DNA from 4 places in the Actinoplanes sp. L3-i22 genome. Region 3 is predicted to be linked to each of the others. Evidence: riboswitches for the same ligand, from Rfam matches in the RefSeq annotation. Region 3 holds a riboswitch; each other region holds the start of a gene.
The links. Region 3 has a riboswitch for cyclic di-AMP ahead of L3i22_RS05810 (NlpC/P60 family protein). Riboswitches for the same ligand answer to the same signal wherever they lie in the genome.
Positions count from the first base shown of each region.

Region 1: it holds a riboswitch for cyclic di-AMP, as region 3 does, so the genes downstream of both, L3i22_RS54470 (transglycosylase family protein) here and L3i22_RS05810 (NlpC/P60 family protein) in region 3, are expected to answer to the same signal.
Region 2: it holds a riboswitch for cyclic di-AMP, as region 3 does, so the genes downstream of both, L3i22_RS01785 (hypothetical protein) here and L3i22_RS05810 (NlpC/P60 family protein) in region 3, are expected to answer to the same signal.
Region 4: it holds a riboswitch for cyclic di-AMP, as region 3 does, so the genes downstream of both, L3i22_RS25335 (C40 family peptidase) here and L3i22_RS05810 (NlpC/P60 family protein) in region 3, are expected to answer to the same signal.

Region 1 covers NZ_AP024745.1:9,049,282-9,053,018, reverse strand. Annotated here, with positions in the region: gene L3i22_RS40685 (GH92 family glycosyl hydrolase) at 1-422, opposite strand, end outside; gene L3i22_RS40680 (hypothetical protein) at 505-1,569, shown strand; gene L3i22_RS54470 (transglycosylase family protein) at 1,585-2,127, opposite strand; cyclic di-AMP (ydaO/yuaA leader) riboswitch at 2,128-2,306, opposite strand; gene L3i22_RS40670 (VOC family protein) at 2,657-3,112, shown strand; gene L3i22_RS40665 (LuxR family transcriptional regulator) at 3,106-3,737, shown strand, end outside.
Region 2 covers NZ_AP024745.1:385,581-389,317, forward strand. Annotated here, with positions in the region: gene L3i22_RS01775 (glycoside hydrolase family 65 protein) at 1-812, shown strand, start outside; gene L3i22_RS01780 (hypothetical protein) at 882-1,916, opposite strand; cyclic di-AMP (ydaO/yuaA leader) riboswitch at 1,920-2,053, opposite strand; cyclic di-AMP (ydaO/yuaA leader) riboswitch at 2,262-2,398, shown strand; gene L3i22_RS01785 (hypothetical protein) at 2,404-3,441, shown strand; gene L3i22_RS01790 (ABC transporter ATP-binding protein) at 3,501-3,737, opposite strand, start outside.
Region 3 covers NZ_AP024745.1:1,258,000-1,261,736, forward strand. Annotated here, with positions in the region: gene L3i22_RS05805 (RNA polymerase sigma factor RpoD/SigA) at 1-572, shown strand, start outside; gene L3i22_RS05810 (NlpC/P60 family protein) at 654-1,628, opposite strand; cyclic di-AMP (ydaO/yuaA leader) riboswitch at 1,643-1,774, opposite strand; gene L3i22_RS05815 (DUF3817 domain-containing protein) at 1,973-2,296, opposite strand; gene L3i22_RS05820 (hypothetical protein) at 2,312-2,737, opposite strand; gene L3i22_RS05825 (DUF1360 domain-containing protein) at 2,819-3,334, shown strand; gene L3i22_RS05830 (GAF and ANTAR domain-containing protein) at 3,650-3,737, shown strand, end outside.
Region 4 covers NZ_AP024745.1:5,687,481-5,691,217, forward strand. Annotated here, with positions in the region: gene L3i22_RS25325 (MAB_1171c family putative transporter) at 1-347, shown strand, start outside; gene L3i22_RS25330 (class I SAM-dependent methyltransferase) at 358-1,059, shown strand; gene L3i22_RS25335 (C40 family peptidase) at 1,063-1,575, opposite strand; cyclic di-AMP (ydaO/yuaA leader) riboswitch at 1,582-1,731, opposite strand; gene L3i22_RS25340 (YkvA family protein) at 2,011-2,424, opposite strand; gene L3i22_RS25345 (Gfo/Idh/MocA family protein) at 2,457-3,434, shown strand; gene L3i22_RS25350 (TetR/AcrR family transcriptional regulator) at 3,492-3,737, shown strand, end outside.

The DNA.
Region 1 (3,737 bases), 4.2 Mb from region 3:
CCCTTGACGTCGGCCGACGGATTGACCGGCAGGACATCCCCGGCGTACGGGATGGTGGGGAACTCGTAGCCGCCGAACCGCCCGGTGCACCCGGTGCCGGAGTAGCGGGTCATCCCGAATCCGCGGATCAGGCTCGCGGTGTATTCGTATCCGCCCTTCTCGCCGACCTGCGCGTTGCCCGCCTTGTACGTGGTCGGGCTCGGCTGCACCATGCCGAACGGCACCGCCGCGCCGGGGAACGTGTTGCCGTACGCGTCGTTGCTCTTGTTCTGCGTGGTGTCCAACTCGGTGCCGATGAACTGGTTCACCGCGTCGAAGGCGGACAGCTCCGCGGCGGAGGCGGGCACGGCCAGCGCTGTCAGGGACAGCACCGGCCCGAGCGTCGCGGCCAGCAGCGCCCTTCTGGACGGAAAGCTAATCATTTCGATGATCCTGCTGTCCGGAAAGGACCGGCGCATGTCGATAAGTCATCGCGCAAGCGTCGCCCGAGTAAGATCGCATAGCGTGAGCCGCCTGATCCTCGATGAGAACACCGGCATCGATGGGCGCGGAATCCACAGCTCGGAGACGGTCGCCGAGTGGCAGGAGCCCGGCGATCGGGCCGGCTGGGCCGCCGAGGACTGGCAGCCCGAGCCGGAGGTCGTCGCCCACGCCGCGCTCGGCCCGTGGGAGGCCGTGCTCGCCCGGGTCGGCCGCCACGCGCAGCTCGGCGTCCGGCGCGACGGCGCCCGGCCGGCCTGGCACGGCCTGAGCAAGTCCCCCGGCGACATGAACCGCGGCATGGTCGGCGCCACCCTGCTCGCGCCGCACCGGCTCGCCGACGTCACCGCGGTGACCCGGGGCGAGGAGTTCACCGGCGTGCAGGTCCAGGGCGCCCGCCGGGTGCAGCAGCTGGTCGTCCCGCGGATCGTCGAGCATCCGCCGGGGGAGGAGATGGAGCCCGCCGAGGCCCGGCAGGCGGTCGGCGCCCCGGCCGCGCAGGCCCCGGCCGCGCCGCTCGACCTGCCCGAGGAGCTGACCGCCGAGCTGCTGCGGCGGTTGCGCCGCCGGCCCGCCGAGGTGGTCCGGATCGCGGTCGGGCTGCGGGTCGCCGAGACCTGGGAGCTCGCCGACGGCTTCCAGGTGCCGATCCTCTACGACGTGGCGCCGGGAATCCGGCAGGGGTACGTCGTCGACGACGTCACCGGCGTCGCGCACAGCACCCTGCAGGCCTGCCGCAACCACCACCTGGCCGGCCGGCTGGACTGGTGCACGCACTGCCTGCGCTCGACCTGCCCGGCCTGCCCGGAGGCGGTCCGCCCGTGCCGGCTGTGCCAGGGCGCGGCCTGCGGCGACTGCGTCGTCACCGAGGACGGCCGCTGCCGCGCGTGCGCTGCCCTGACCAAGGTCGGCATGTTCGCCCGCGCGAAGTACGGCGTCTCTGCGGGCGGCAAGGCCTGGCACGGCGAGTCCGCGAACGTTCAGGTCACGGTCCGCCGGCAGGGCAACTGGTGGACGCTGGAGCGCTGGGACCGCAACGGCCGGGTCACCGTTCAGCTGGATCCGGGGATCAGCCGGTACCTCGGATGACCCGGCCGCGCCGGATCAGAGCTTGATCCGCTGACCGGGATAGATCCGGTTCGGCGAGCTCAGCACCTTCTTGTTGACCTTGTAGAGCGTGCGCCAGCCGCCCTTGACGTGGTAGCGCGCGGCGATCTTGGCGAGCGTGTCGCCGGACTTGACGACGTAGGTCTTCCCGTTCGACTTCGTGGACTTCTTGGTGGTCTTCTTCTTCGCCGGCGAGGAGATCTTCACGCCGGCCTTCTTGCCGCACACCGGCCACGGGCTCAGGCCCCGCTTGGCGTACAACTTCTTCGCGATCGCGATCTGCTCGGCCTTGGTGGCCTTGTCCGCGGTCTTCGCGTACTTCCCGCCGCCGTTCGCCGTCCACGTGCTGCGGCTGAACTGCAGGCCGCCGTAATACCCGTTACCGGTGTTGATGTGCCACCTGCCGCCGGACTCGCACTGCGCGAGCTTGTCCCAATTGACACTTGCGGCGCTGGCCGGGGCCGCCGGGGCGAGGATGACTCCGCCCGCGAGAATCAGGCCGAGGGCAGCAAGGCGCGTTCGTCTACCGATCCGAGACATGGGTTTTCTCCTCGACGCCTGCGAGGTGAGCTGTCGGGTTCGGGCAGAGTGGCCCGGCCGCGTCACACGCGGCTTCACCCCGAGGCGCGAGCTCCAACATCGCGCCGGAAGTGGGTCCCCCGCTCCTGCCTTTCGATTCGTGTCCGTGGATCGGCGGCAGGATTCGGCGGACCGTCCACAGTGCCCGCCATCGCGGGACGACCGACGGTAACCACACCGGCGGCCCATCGACCAAGTTTTTCGCCCCGGATAGTGACGCTCTTCACGCTATTCGACCGATTTGATCTTGTTCGTGCCGGATAAAACCCAAAAAACAACGGCATTTGCTTGGGTACGACGACAAGCGCGCCCGAGTCAGCCGCATACCCGCCGTGATCGCCCGGGTACCCGGGCACCGAAGGCCAGGGCAAGTCCCGGGCTCGATCAGTCGGACCGGCGGGCCAGTATTTGCGCCATGCGAACCTTCGATGTGGTGGTGATCGCCCCCGGCGTTCCGCGCGGCACCGCCCGTTTCCGCGGGATCTGAGCCATGCACTATCGGCTGGAGCTGATCGCGGTGCCGGTGACCGATATCGATCGGGCCAAGCGGTTCTACAACCAGCTCGGCTGGCGCGAGGACCTCGACTACGTGTGCGGCCCGGACTACCGGGTGGTGCAGTTCACCCCGCCCGGCTCGCCCTGCTCGATCGCGTTCGGGACCGGGATCGGCACCGCCGCGCCCGGCTCGATGGAGAACGTGCACCTGATCGTCCGCGACATCGAGGAGGCCCGCGCCGAGCTGACCGGCCGGGGCGTGCGGGTCAGTGAGATCTTCCACGACGCGGACGGCGTGTTCCACCATGCGGGCACCGAGAAGCGGGTACCGGGCCTGTATCCAGGGCGTTTGTCCTACGGGTCGTTCGCCTCGTTCACCGATCCGGACGGCAACGGCTATCTGCTGCAGGAGGTCACCGAACGGGCGCCAGGTACGCTCCCAGCGTGCTGAGCTCAGTCGGACTCCGAGGCCGGTCCCGCGAACGTGACCAGCTCGAACGCTTGATCCGCGACGTCCGATCGGGCCAGAGCCGGGTCCTGGTCCTGCGCGGCGAGGCCGGCACCGGCAAGTCCGCGCTGCTCGACTACCTGGTCGGGCAGGCCCCGGCCACCCGGGTCGTCCGTGCCGCCGGCGTCGAGCCGGAGACCGAGCTGGCCTACTCCGCGCTGCAGCAGCTGGTCGCGCCGCTGCTGCCGTACCTGGACCGGCTCCCCGAGCCGCAGCGGGTCGCGCTCTCCACCGCGTTCGGCCTCAGCGCCGGCCAACCGCCCGAAGCGCTGCTGATCGGCCTGGCCGTGCTCGGCCTGCTCGCCGAGGCCGCCGTCGACCAGCCGCTCGTCGTGGTCGTCGACGACGCGCAGTGGCTGGACCGGATGTCCGAGGTGATCCTGACCTTCGTGGCCCGCCGGCTCGACGCCGAATCCGTCGCCCTGGTCTTCGCGGCCCGCACCCCGGCCGACGACACCCTGCTCACCGGCCTGCCCGAACTGCTCGTCGAAGGCCTGCCGGAAGCCGACGCCCGGGCGCTGCTGGACACCGTACTGCCCGGCCTGGTCGACGCCCGGGTCCGCGACCG
Region 2 (3,737 bases), 870 kb from region 3:
TGGCGCGCCGGTTCGGGGTCGACGACGAGGAGGCGGCCTCCTGGCGGGACGCGGCGGCGGCCGTGCACATCCCGTACGACAAGGAGCTCGGCGTCCATCAGCAGTGCGAGGGCTTCACCCGGCTCCAGGAGTGGGACTTCGAGAACACCCCGCCGGAGGGTTACCCGCTGCTGCTGAACTACCCGTACTTCGATCTGTACCGCAAGCAGGTGGTCAAGCAGGCCGACCTGGTGATGGCGATGTACATCCGCGGTGACGCGTTCACCCCGGAGGAGAAGGTCCGGAACTTCGCGTACTACGACGCGCGGACCGTCCGGGACTCGTCGCTCTCCGCCTGCATCCAGGCCGTGATGGCGGCCGAGACCGGGCACCTCGAGCTGGCCCACGACTATCTGGGCGAGGCCGCCCTGATGGACCTGCACGACCTGCACCAGAACGCGCGGGACGGCGTGCACGTGGCGTCGCTGGCCGGCTCGTGGATCGCGCTGGTCGCCGGCCTGGGCGGGATGCGGGACTTCAACGGCCAGCTGTCGTTCGCGCCGCGGCTGCCCAGCCGGATCAACAACCTGGACTTCTCGCTGCTCTGGCACGGCCTGCGCCTGCGGGTCAACGTCACCGCCGACGAGGTGACCTACTCCCTGCGCAACGGGGGCGGCTCGGCGCGGCTCACCCTGCTGCACCACGGCAAGGAGATCGAGGTCACCCAGGTGCGCCCGGTGTCCATGTCGATCCCGTCGGCCGGCCCGGTGGGCCCGGCGCCGACCCAGCCGGCCGGCCGCGCGCCGGTGCGGCGGGCCACGCCGCACCACTGATTCTCCGGTATCAACGAGAAAGCCCCCGGTCCGCGAAGGACCGGGGGCTTTTTCATGTTCGGTGCGGCGCTACAACAGGGACACGTGCACGTGGTCGGTGTGGTCACTCGGACCGTGGTACGCGTGCCAGTTGCCGGTCGCCGGGAACCAGATCTGTTTGTACCAGATCACGTAGTATATTCCGAGCCGGTCGGCGTTCCGGACCAGGAACGCGGTGAGGTCGTTCCCGTACCTCATCATGTCGTCGTTGTGCGCGACCGAGAAGCCACTCTTCTGCAGTGACCAGTCGCAGGCCCGGCCCTTGGGATGCTCGAACGGACCGCCGTTGCGATGGCAGCCGACGAATCTGTTGAAGCCGGCCTTCTTCACCTCCTGGTAGAGGTGCAGAGTCCGCTTGGTGATGCAGCCGTCGGTCGTCGGGTCGTCCTGGTTGCAGGACTCCGCGGAGAAGCCGCCGTCGGAGTTGCGCGGCGCCGGGGCCGCGACCTTGGAGACCGCGTCGACGAAGCCGTTCGTGATGGTCTTGTTGATGCCGGTGCCGCCGCCGAGCAGCTCGAGCTGGCCCTCGGCCGAGTCGTGCTGCTTCTGCTGGATGGTGAGCTGGGTGGTCTGGTTCTTCAGCTCGGCGTCCAGCTTGGTCTTGCTCTCGGTGATCGTGGTGAGAGCGGTGTTCAGCTCGTTCAGCTTCGCGTCGTGCAGCTTGTTGATCTCCTCCAGGGAGACCGCCTTCTCGATGAAGTCCGACGAGTTGTTCGCCTGGAGAAGGAAGCTCAGCGTGTTCAGCGTGCCGAACTCGTACTGCTGGCGGGCGATCGCGTTGACCTCCGGGATCAGCGCGTCACGGCGCTTCTCGGCGTCGGCGATCTGGGTGGCCAGCAGCTTCTGGTTCTTTTTCGAGGTGGCGACCGCGGCCTTGGCGTTCACGAACCGCCGGTTGGTCGCCTCGAGCTGATCGGAGAGGTCATCGCTCTCGTCCCCCTCCGCAGGGGTCGACGAGGTGCCGCTCGGAGCGGCGAGTGCCGGCGTGACCGGTGCCACGAATATCGTGGTGGCCACGAGCGGCGCCAGGGCAAGCAACAGCCACCGGCGGGGACGTGCGGTCATCAACAATCCTTCCTAGTCACCGCCGACCGAGTTAGCTGACGGGTTCGGGACGGAAGCTATCCCTACCGCGTAATGCGGATTCACCCCAACTACCTGGTTCCCCGGTTCGCCTTTCGACGATTGGGCGGCGGCCTGCCGGCAACTCGGGGGCGGTGCCGTCCTGGCAGGACCGGCGGCCAGTTTACCTGAGATATCACTCGGCATCAGGGTCAGGAAAACCACCAAAGCCGTTACCTTCCGACGACGTTCCGTAATGGCGTGACGACTCGTGACCGGGCCGTTGCAATAAGTGTGAGAACTGTCGATTCCTCGATCGAGTGGGTATGGTCGGTTCCGGTTCCCGCCCGGGAACCGCCGCCTAATCGCAACAACCAGCGAGCCGGGGATCCACATTTCTTCCGGGGTGAATCCGCGTCAGCGGTAGGGATTTCCTTCGTCCCGAACCCGTCAGCTAACCCGGCCGGCGGCCGACGGAAGGAAGCAGCCAGTGCAGCAAGTGACTGCGCGGCGACGATGGGTGGCCGTTCTCGCGCTGCTGGTCGCCGCAAGCGGGATCGCCGGTGTCGGCACACCGGCGGCCGCGGCACCCCGGCCCCTTGCCGCCCCCGGGGAGTCCGGTGACGACGGTGAGGGCGGTACCAAGTCCCTGCTCGACAAACTCGACGAGGCCTCCAAGGGTTACGTCACCGCCAAGACCAAGTTGCAGACGTCCAAGACGCAGCAGACCAAGCTCGCCGCCGCCCTCAAGCAGTTGGACGCGGCGATCGGTCCGCAGCAGGACTCGCTCAACAAGTACGCCGCGCAGGCGTACGCGATGGGCCGGCTCGGACCGCTGAGCGCGCTGCTCACCGCGGACTCCTCGGCCGGCTTCCTGGACCGCGCCCAGCTGCTGACCACCGTGGCCGAGCGGCAGAACCAGGCGATCTCCGACCTGCGGACCACCCGGGAGAATCAGGGCAAGGCCAAGACGGCGATCGACGCGACGATCATCGAGCAGCAGCGTCAGGTCAACGTGATGGCCAAGAAGAAGATCCAGGCCGAGCAGGCCCTGAAGGACGCGAACCAGGGCTCCGACTCGGGTGGCTCGGGTGACTCCTCCGGCAGCAGTTCCAACGCCGACCAGCCGTCCGGCAGCCTCTCCGGCGGGTGCACCGAGGACGACCCGACCACCACCGGCTGCATCACTCCGCGTCTGCTGTACGCGATGAAGCAGGCGCAGAAGGCCGGTTTCACCCGGTACGTCGCCTGCTTCCGGCACCAGAACAGCGGGGAGCACCCGAAGGGCCGGGCCTGTGACTTCGCCGCCGACAAGAGCGGTTTCGGCGGGGTGGCCACCGGTGCCAGCAAGACCTACGGCACGAACCTGGCGAACTACTTCATCCACAACTCGGACACGCTCGGCGTGCTCTACGTGATCTGGTTCAAACGGATCTGGCTGCCGAGCAGTGGGTGGAAGTCGTACAGCGGGGCCGGCGGGACACCGTCGACCGACCACACGAACCACGTACATCTGTCGGTGACCTAGCCGTTGACTCCACAAAAAGAGCCCCGGGCCACTGGCCCGGGGCTCTTTTTCGACGATGCCTACTTCTGCATGTACGCCTCGTACTGCTGGAGGATCTCCTCGGTCGGCCCGTCGCCGCGGATCAGGCCGGACTCCAGCCAGATGACCCGCTCGCAGGTGTCCCGGATCGACTGCTCGCTGTGGCTGACCAGGAACACCGTGCCGGCCTCCTCGCGCAGCTCGCGAACCCGCTCCTCGCTGCGGCGGCGGAACTTCGCGTCACCGGTACCGAGCGCCTCGTCGATCAGCAGCACGTC
Region 3 (3,737 bases):
ACGAGCGCGGCTACAAGTTCTCGACGTACGCGACGTGGTGGGTCCGCCAGGCGATCAGCCGCGCCATCGCCCAGCAGGAGCGCACCGTGCGACTGCCGGTGCACCTGGTCGAGGACGTCAACCGGATGCGCAACGTCACCCGCCAGCTCGTTCGTGAGCTGGGTGGCGACCCGGAGCCGGAGCAGATCGCGGCGGCCCTGGGCGTGACCGTGGAGCGGGTCAACGAGCTCACCCGCTGGGCTCAGGACACCGTCTCCCTGGACACTCCGGTCGGCGACGACGGCGACACCAACCTCGGTGACCTGGTCGCCGACAGCGACGCGCCGTCGCCCGAGGAGATCGTGCTGAGCGCACTGGAGCGCCAGCGCATCGAGGGCCTGCTGAACCACCTGGACGACCGCTCGGCCGGCATCATGCGGGCGCGGTACGGCCTGGAGGACGGCCGGGAGCACTCGCTGACCGAGGTGGCCTCGCGCTTCTCGCTCAGCCGGGAGCGGATCCGTCAGCTGGAGATCCAGGCGCTCGGCCGGCTGCGTGAGCTGGCCCGGGCCGAGGGCCTGCAGGCCGCCTGACCGACCGTCTGACAACGAAAAAGAAGGCCGGCACCCCGCGAGGGGCACCGGCCTTCTTGCTGTTCCAGGGGTGTCGCGAGGTCAGGCCATCCGGCCGTAGCCCACGATGGTCATGATGTTGACCGAACGGCGGGACACGTCCGCGCCGGCGTGCGGCGCGTCGATGATCATGCCGCTACCGACGTAGAGCGCCACGTGCCCGCTGTAGAACACCAGGTCACCTGCCGCCGGTGTGAACTCGCTGTTCGAGGCCTTGAAGTAGGCCACCCCGCTGGCGGTCCGCTGACCGGTCGAGCTGTGCGGCAGCGAATGGCCCGCGGCGGCCCAGGCGGCCATGGTCAGGCCGGAGCAGTCGTAGGAACCGGGACCGGCGTCGCCGAACCCGTACGGCTTGCCGATCTGCTTGTACGCGAAGGTGACCGCCGCACCCGCGTCGCCGGAGACCTTGGGGATCGCCCCGGTCCACGAACCGGTGCTCTCGGTCGGGCTGCCGTAGACCTCCGTACGCATGTCGTACAGCTTCTCGAGGTCTTTCTTGTACTTGGTCTTCTGCGCGCTCAGCTCTTTGGTCTGCACGGCCTGCTTGCTCTGCTGAGCCTTAAGGGCCGCCTGCCGATCGGCGAAGGTCTGGGAGGTCTGCGCGAAGTTGTCGATGTCCGCCTGGTTCGACCGGCTGAGCTGCTCGAGATAGCTCATCCGGTCCAGGAGATCGCTCTGGTTGCTGCTGAGCATGATCTCCGCCGGACCGACCCGCCCCGTCATGTACGACGAGGTGGCGATCTGCTGCAGCCGCACGGTGGCCGCGTTCTTCGCCTGCTCGGCCGGCTTCAGCGAAGCGTTCAGCTTCACGATGTCGGCCGCGGTCTTCTTCTGGGCGATGGTGCTCTGGTTGTAGTCCTCGGTGATGTCCTCGAGCTTCTGCTGAGCAGTCTCGATCTGCTTCTTCAGCTCGGCCTTGGACGGGGCCGCGTGTGCGGCCGTAGCTCCCGACGTGGTGATCGCCAGCGCGGTCAGCGCGACCACCAGCGCCCGGAGCCTGATTCGGGGGTGTGGCACTGGTCAGGGGCCTTTCTTCCGCTTCTGGCCGCCTACCGGGTTAGCTGACGGGCTCGGGCTCGGAAGAGCGCCCTACCGCGCGTCGCGCGGATTCGCCCCGGGATAGTGGTTCCCCGGCTCGGCGAGCGACGCGGCCCGGGGGTTGGGCCGGCGCCGCCCAGGATTCGGCGGCGTTGGCCGGCGCCACCGGAGGATTTGTGGCTGCTGACCGAACCAACCGCATCAACTTATCGGGGTAGAAAACAAAATCAAGTCCTTGGCGGGTGAATTTTGCCAATAGTCGTGATTGTGAACTTAATCCCGATAACCGGCTGTTATTCGGCCCGCGCTGTGCGTTATTTCATCTATTCGTTCAGGGCCGGCTCGAGCGCCGTATTCGCCACCCAACTGCGAGTGACCTTTCGTTCCGCCCAGAACGAGAAGAACGGGATGGTGCCGGCCAGCATCACCAGGACCATCCGGCCGAACGGCCACCGGGCGCGCCGGGACAGGTCGAAGGTGAGGAGCAGATAGATCATGTAGAGGAAGCCGTGCAGCGGTCCGATCACCGCGACCACCGTGTCGTTGTCGCCGATGTACTTCAGCGGCATGCCGACCAGCACGAGAACGACCAGGAACACGCCGACGATCCAGGCGATGATCCGGTAACGGGTGAGGGCGCCCTGCACGGTGGGGGTCTCCTTCTAGCTTGTGGCGGTGCGGTAGTCGGCGGGGCGGGCTCCGGGGTGCTCGGCCAGCCAGGCCAGGTAGTCGTTGTAGGCGTCCAACTCCGGGTCGGTGGCGGCGGCCTCGGCCGGGCGCACGGCGACCCGGACCGGGCGGCCCAGGGTGATCGGGGCGCCGGGCTCGCGCGCCGGGGCCACGACGGGCTCCTCGGCGGGCTCGGCGGGGGCCGGTGCGGGCCCGCGGCGGAACAGCTGGATCTCGCGGATCCAGATGAACACCACGAAGCCGGCGAAGACCGGCCACTCGAACATGTAGCCCCAGCTGAGCGAGTTGCCCCCGGTCGCCCGGCTGAACTGCCACCAGCCCAGCCCCAGGCAGCCCGCGGTCAGCACCAGCGCCAGGAGATGCCGGGCGATCCATGCCGGCGTCCACAGCCCTCTCATGCCCACGAGACTACCGGCGGGTTTGCTGATCGCCCGCAGGGGCAAGCGTCAACACACCGGACATCGAAGGGACCCCCACCCATGACCAGCTTGCCGCAGAAGGCCGCCGAGGTGGCCCGGGCCTACGCACCGCACGAGCACCGGCCGCTGGGCGGGTACCTGGCCGCCATGGGCGCGTTCGGCGCGCTCGCGGCGAGCCTGGCCGCCGCCGCCAGACTCACCGGCCGCCCGGTCCCGGAGCGCCCTGCCCTCGCCGACGTGGCGCTGCTGTCGCTCGCCACCCACAAGCTCAGCCGGTTGATCGCCAAGGACTCGGTGACCAGCCCGCTGCGGGCGCCGTTCACCCGCTACACCGAGCCGGCCGGGGCCGCCGAGCTCAACGAGGAGGTCCGGGACTCCGGCAGCAGCCTCAAGCACGGCATCGGCGAGCTGATCACCTGCCCGTTCTGCCTGGCCCTCTGGGTGGCCACCGGGCTGACCGGCGGGCTGGTGCTGGCGCCGCGGCTGACCCGGCTGGTGGCGACCGTGCTGACCGCCACGGCCGTCTCGGACTTCCTGCAGATGGCCTACTCCGTAGCGAAGGAAAAGGCCGAGTAGTGCGGGTTTGGCTGTGACCCAGGTCACAATCACTCCTGGAATCATGAGCGGGTGCCGAAGGTTATCAACGGATGCCGGTGTGCCCAGTGTCCCCGGGCCTCACCTATCGCCTGCACGGAATACCAGTTCGGCTGGAGCCGTGTTGAGCCTCTCGCCGCGAGGCGACCTGCACACCGGCATCTACTTGGTCCGGCCCCCGGGAACTCCCGGGGGCCGGATCTGTTTTCAGGCGCCGACTGGGTTTAAACGGACAAGACCCCCCGATCGGGGCACCGAACCGCGCCGTCTCCGGATCGACATGGCAGTATCCGTCGGGTGTCAGTACCGCAACGTCGCGTACCGGCCGCACAGCGCGGCACCCGGTCCCGCCGGCGCGTCACCCCCGGTGGTGTGACCCCGCCCG
Region 4 (3,737 bases), 4.4 Mb from region 3:
GGCGGGTGGTGGAGATCCGCGACGGGCTGCTCCTGCTGCGGCCGTACCGGACAGTCGAGTCGCACGCCACGGCCACCGAGCTCGCCGGGCGGGCGGGCCTGCACGGCGTCGAGCTGGCGGCCACGGTCGAGGCGGTCGAGATCGCGCTGTCGTTGCGGGCCCTGAGCCGGGCCGACCGCGGCGGGCCGGCGACCGCGCCCGAGCCGGCCACCACCGACTTCGACGGCGTGACGGCCAGCATGCGCGAGGAGGTGCAGTGGCTGACCCGGGTCACCCAGGCCTTCCGGCGTTCGCCGGCCGTCCGGGATGCCGCCGGCAGCCGGTCGGCGCAGCCCGCCGGCAGGTAGCCTCGGCCAGGTGTTCTCACCTCAAGGGCCGTCACTGCGGGAACTGTGTGTCCAGGCGCTGTCCTCGGTCGAACGCGGCTACGACTTCCTGGCTCCGAAGTTCGACCACACGCCGTTCCGTACCCCGGACCCGGTCCTGGAGGCGAGCGTCCGGGCGCTGGCCGAGTTCGGGCCGTTCGACCGGGGGCTGGACGTCTGCTGCGGCACCGGCGCCGGGCTGACCGCCCTCGACCGGCTGTGCCGGGAGCGGATCACCGGCGTCGACTTCAGCGCCGGGATGCTCGGCGAGGCGCGCGCCGCGGTCCCGTCCGCCACGCTGGTGCGGGCCGACGTGCGGGCGCTGCCGTTCACCGCCGGCTTCGACCTGGCGGTGACGTTCGGGGCGCTCGGGCACTTCCTGCCCTCGGAGCGGCCGGCGCTGTTCGAGGGGGTGTACCGCGCGCTGCGGCCCGGCGGGCTGTTCGGCGTCGCGCTCGGCGAGCTGCCCGCGCGGACCACCCGGGCCTACTGGACGAGTCTCGGGTTCGACCTGGCCATGGTGGTCCGCAATACCGTGGTGGCGCCGTCCTTCGTCATGTACTACCGCACCACCACGGTCCCGACCGTCCGGCGGGACCTGCGGGCGGCCGGGTTCACCGTGGAGACCGTCGACCTCACCGTCGAGGCCGACGATCTGCGGTTCGCCCTGCTGCTCGGCCGGAAGCCGGAGTAGCGGTCAGGTCAGGCGCCGGACCACGTAGTTGCTGGTCCAGATCTTCTGCTTGGTGATGGTCTTGCCGGCCCGCGGCGCCGCCCACATCTGGCCGCCGCCGGCGTAGATGCCGGCGTGGAAGCCGTACGAGCCGTTGCGCAGGATGATCAGGTCACCGGGCCGGGCCGCGGACCTGCTGACCGCCCGGCCGTACCGCTGCTGCAGGTCTGCCTTGTGCGGCAGGCTCTTCCCGGTGGTCTTCCGGTAGACGTACATGGTGAAGCCGGAGCAGTCGAAGCGGTTCGGCCCGGACGCCCCGAACAGGTAGGGCTTGCCGCGGTGCCGGGCCGCCTCGGTGACGACCCGGAGCCCGGCCAGTTGCGACCTGGCGGCCACGGTCCGGCCGGTCGTGGGCAGGGCCCGGGTGACCGCGACGGCCGCCGGGGCGGCGACGGCGGTCTGCGGGACGCCGAGCCCGCCGGTGAGCAGGCCGAAGCCCACGGACAGGGCGATCGTGTGGAAGGTACGAACGTGCACGGTGACTCGGTCCCTCCGGCACGCCTGCGAGGTTAGCTGTCGGGTTCGGGCGGGAAGGATTGCCCGGCCGCGATGGCGGCTTCACCCCGAGGTCCGCTTCCGGACCGATGTGTGGTTCCCCCGTCCCCGCCCCCGAATGCCTGATGACTGGTCAGTGCGGTTCGTGCGGCCGGATCGGGGCAGGGCTCGGCGTGATCCGGATCGACACGAGCGGTGAGCCGTTGCCCGCCGCTCCTCCTTGATAGCCCGCCCTCCGGCGCCGTCCCTTATGTAGCGACGGTCACCCTGAGTGACGACAAGGCCAAACGGTGTCCGATTTGCACGGGAGACGCGAACTATGCGGAATCGCTCCGCTCATGGACGGTCACGCAGGGCCGTTGTCGATCTGTGAAGCGGGACACTCCGGGAGCCGACCCGTAAGGATGACCCGGCCGCTCACCCGCGGAGTCCGGTGAGGCGGCTGAGCGCGGCGAAACCGTCCTCGGTGCCGGGCCAGTTCCGGCGGACGGCGTCCAGCCCGGCGCGGCGCACGGTGGAGCGCAGCACGGCGACCACGATGATCGCGTCGTCGGCGTAGCCGAGCACCGGGATGAAGTCCGGGATCAGGTCGAACGGGATCGCCAGGTAGGCGAGCAGCAGGCCGAGCCGGATCCGGACCCCGCGCGGCAGGGTCCGGTCGCCGGCCAGGCGGGTCAGCAGTCGCAGCAGGTCGGGCAGCAGCCGGAGCGCCTCGGTGAGCTGCGCCTTCCCGGGTTTGGCGACCAGCAGGGCGACCAGCGCCGCGAGCCACACGACCAGCAGAGCCACGCCGACGCTGATCAGCGTCTGCCACCACCACGCCATGGTCATCCGTCCTTCCGGGTCCACATAGACTGCGCCGCATGAGAATCGGTGTGCTCGGAGCGGCCCGGATCGCGCCGGCCGCGCTCATCCGGCCCGCTCGGCTGGTGGACGGTGTCGAGGTCGCCGCGATCGCGGCCCGGGACCGTGGCCGGGCCGCCGAGTTCGCCACCGAGCACCGTATCCCGGTGGTCCACGACAGCTACGCCGAACTGCTGGCCGATCCGACATTGCACGCGGTCTACGTCCCGCTGCCGAACGGGCGGCACGCGCGGTGGATCCTGGCCGCGCTGGAGGCGGGCAAGCACGTGCTGGCCGAGAAGCCGCTGACCGCGAACGCGGCGCAGGCCCGCGAGGTACAGGCCGCCGCCGAGCGGACCGGCCTGGTCGTGATGGAGGCGTTCCACTATCGCTATCACCCGCTCGCGGCGCGGATGAGGGCGATCGCGCACGGCGGCGAGCTGGGGCGGATCCGCAGCGTCGAGACGTCGATGTGCTTCCCGCTGCCGAAGTTCGACGACATCCGGTACGACTACGACCTGGCCGGCGGGGCGCTGATGGACGCCGGCTGCTACGCCGTGCACTGCCTGCGCCTGCTGTCGCCCGGCGAGCCGAAGGTCGTCGCCGCCCGGGCGCTGACCACCCGGCGCGACCCGCGGGTCGACCGGGCGATGACCGCCGACTTCGAGCTGGGCGACGGCGCCCGGGGCCGGATCCGCGCCTCGCTGTGGTCGTCGGCGCTGTTCAGCCTGCGGGCCAAGGTGGTCGGCGAGCACGGCGAGATGGTGGTCGACAACTATGCGATGCCGCACGTGTTCCACCGGTTCCGGGTGGCGTCCGACGGGCAGAAGCGGGGCGAGCGGATCGACGGCTCCACGACGTACGTCCATCAGTTGAAAGCCTTTGACGAAGCGACCCGGAACCGGTCGGCGAACCTCACGCCGCCGCAGGATTCCGTCGTCACCATGTCGCTGATCGACGACATCTACCGGGCGGCGGGCCTTCCGATCCGGGAGTGAGCACGCGTTATCGTTGCGGAGAGGTCTCCACTAACGCTGCGGATTGCGAGAAGCTGCATGGTCCGGTCGGATGCGCGCAGGAATCGGGACGCCATCCTGGCGGCGGCCCGGGCGGCCTTCGCCGAGGACGAGAACACCTCGATGAATCAGATCGCGCAGCGCGCCGGGGTGGGCCCGGGCACGCTGTACCGCAACTATCCGTCGCGTGAGGTGCTCCTGCTGGACATCTACCAGGACGAGATCGAGAAGCTCGTCGGCCGGGTGCCCGAGCTGCTCGCCGAGCTGACGCCGGTCGAGGCGCTG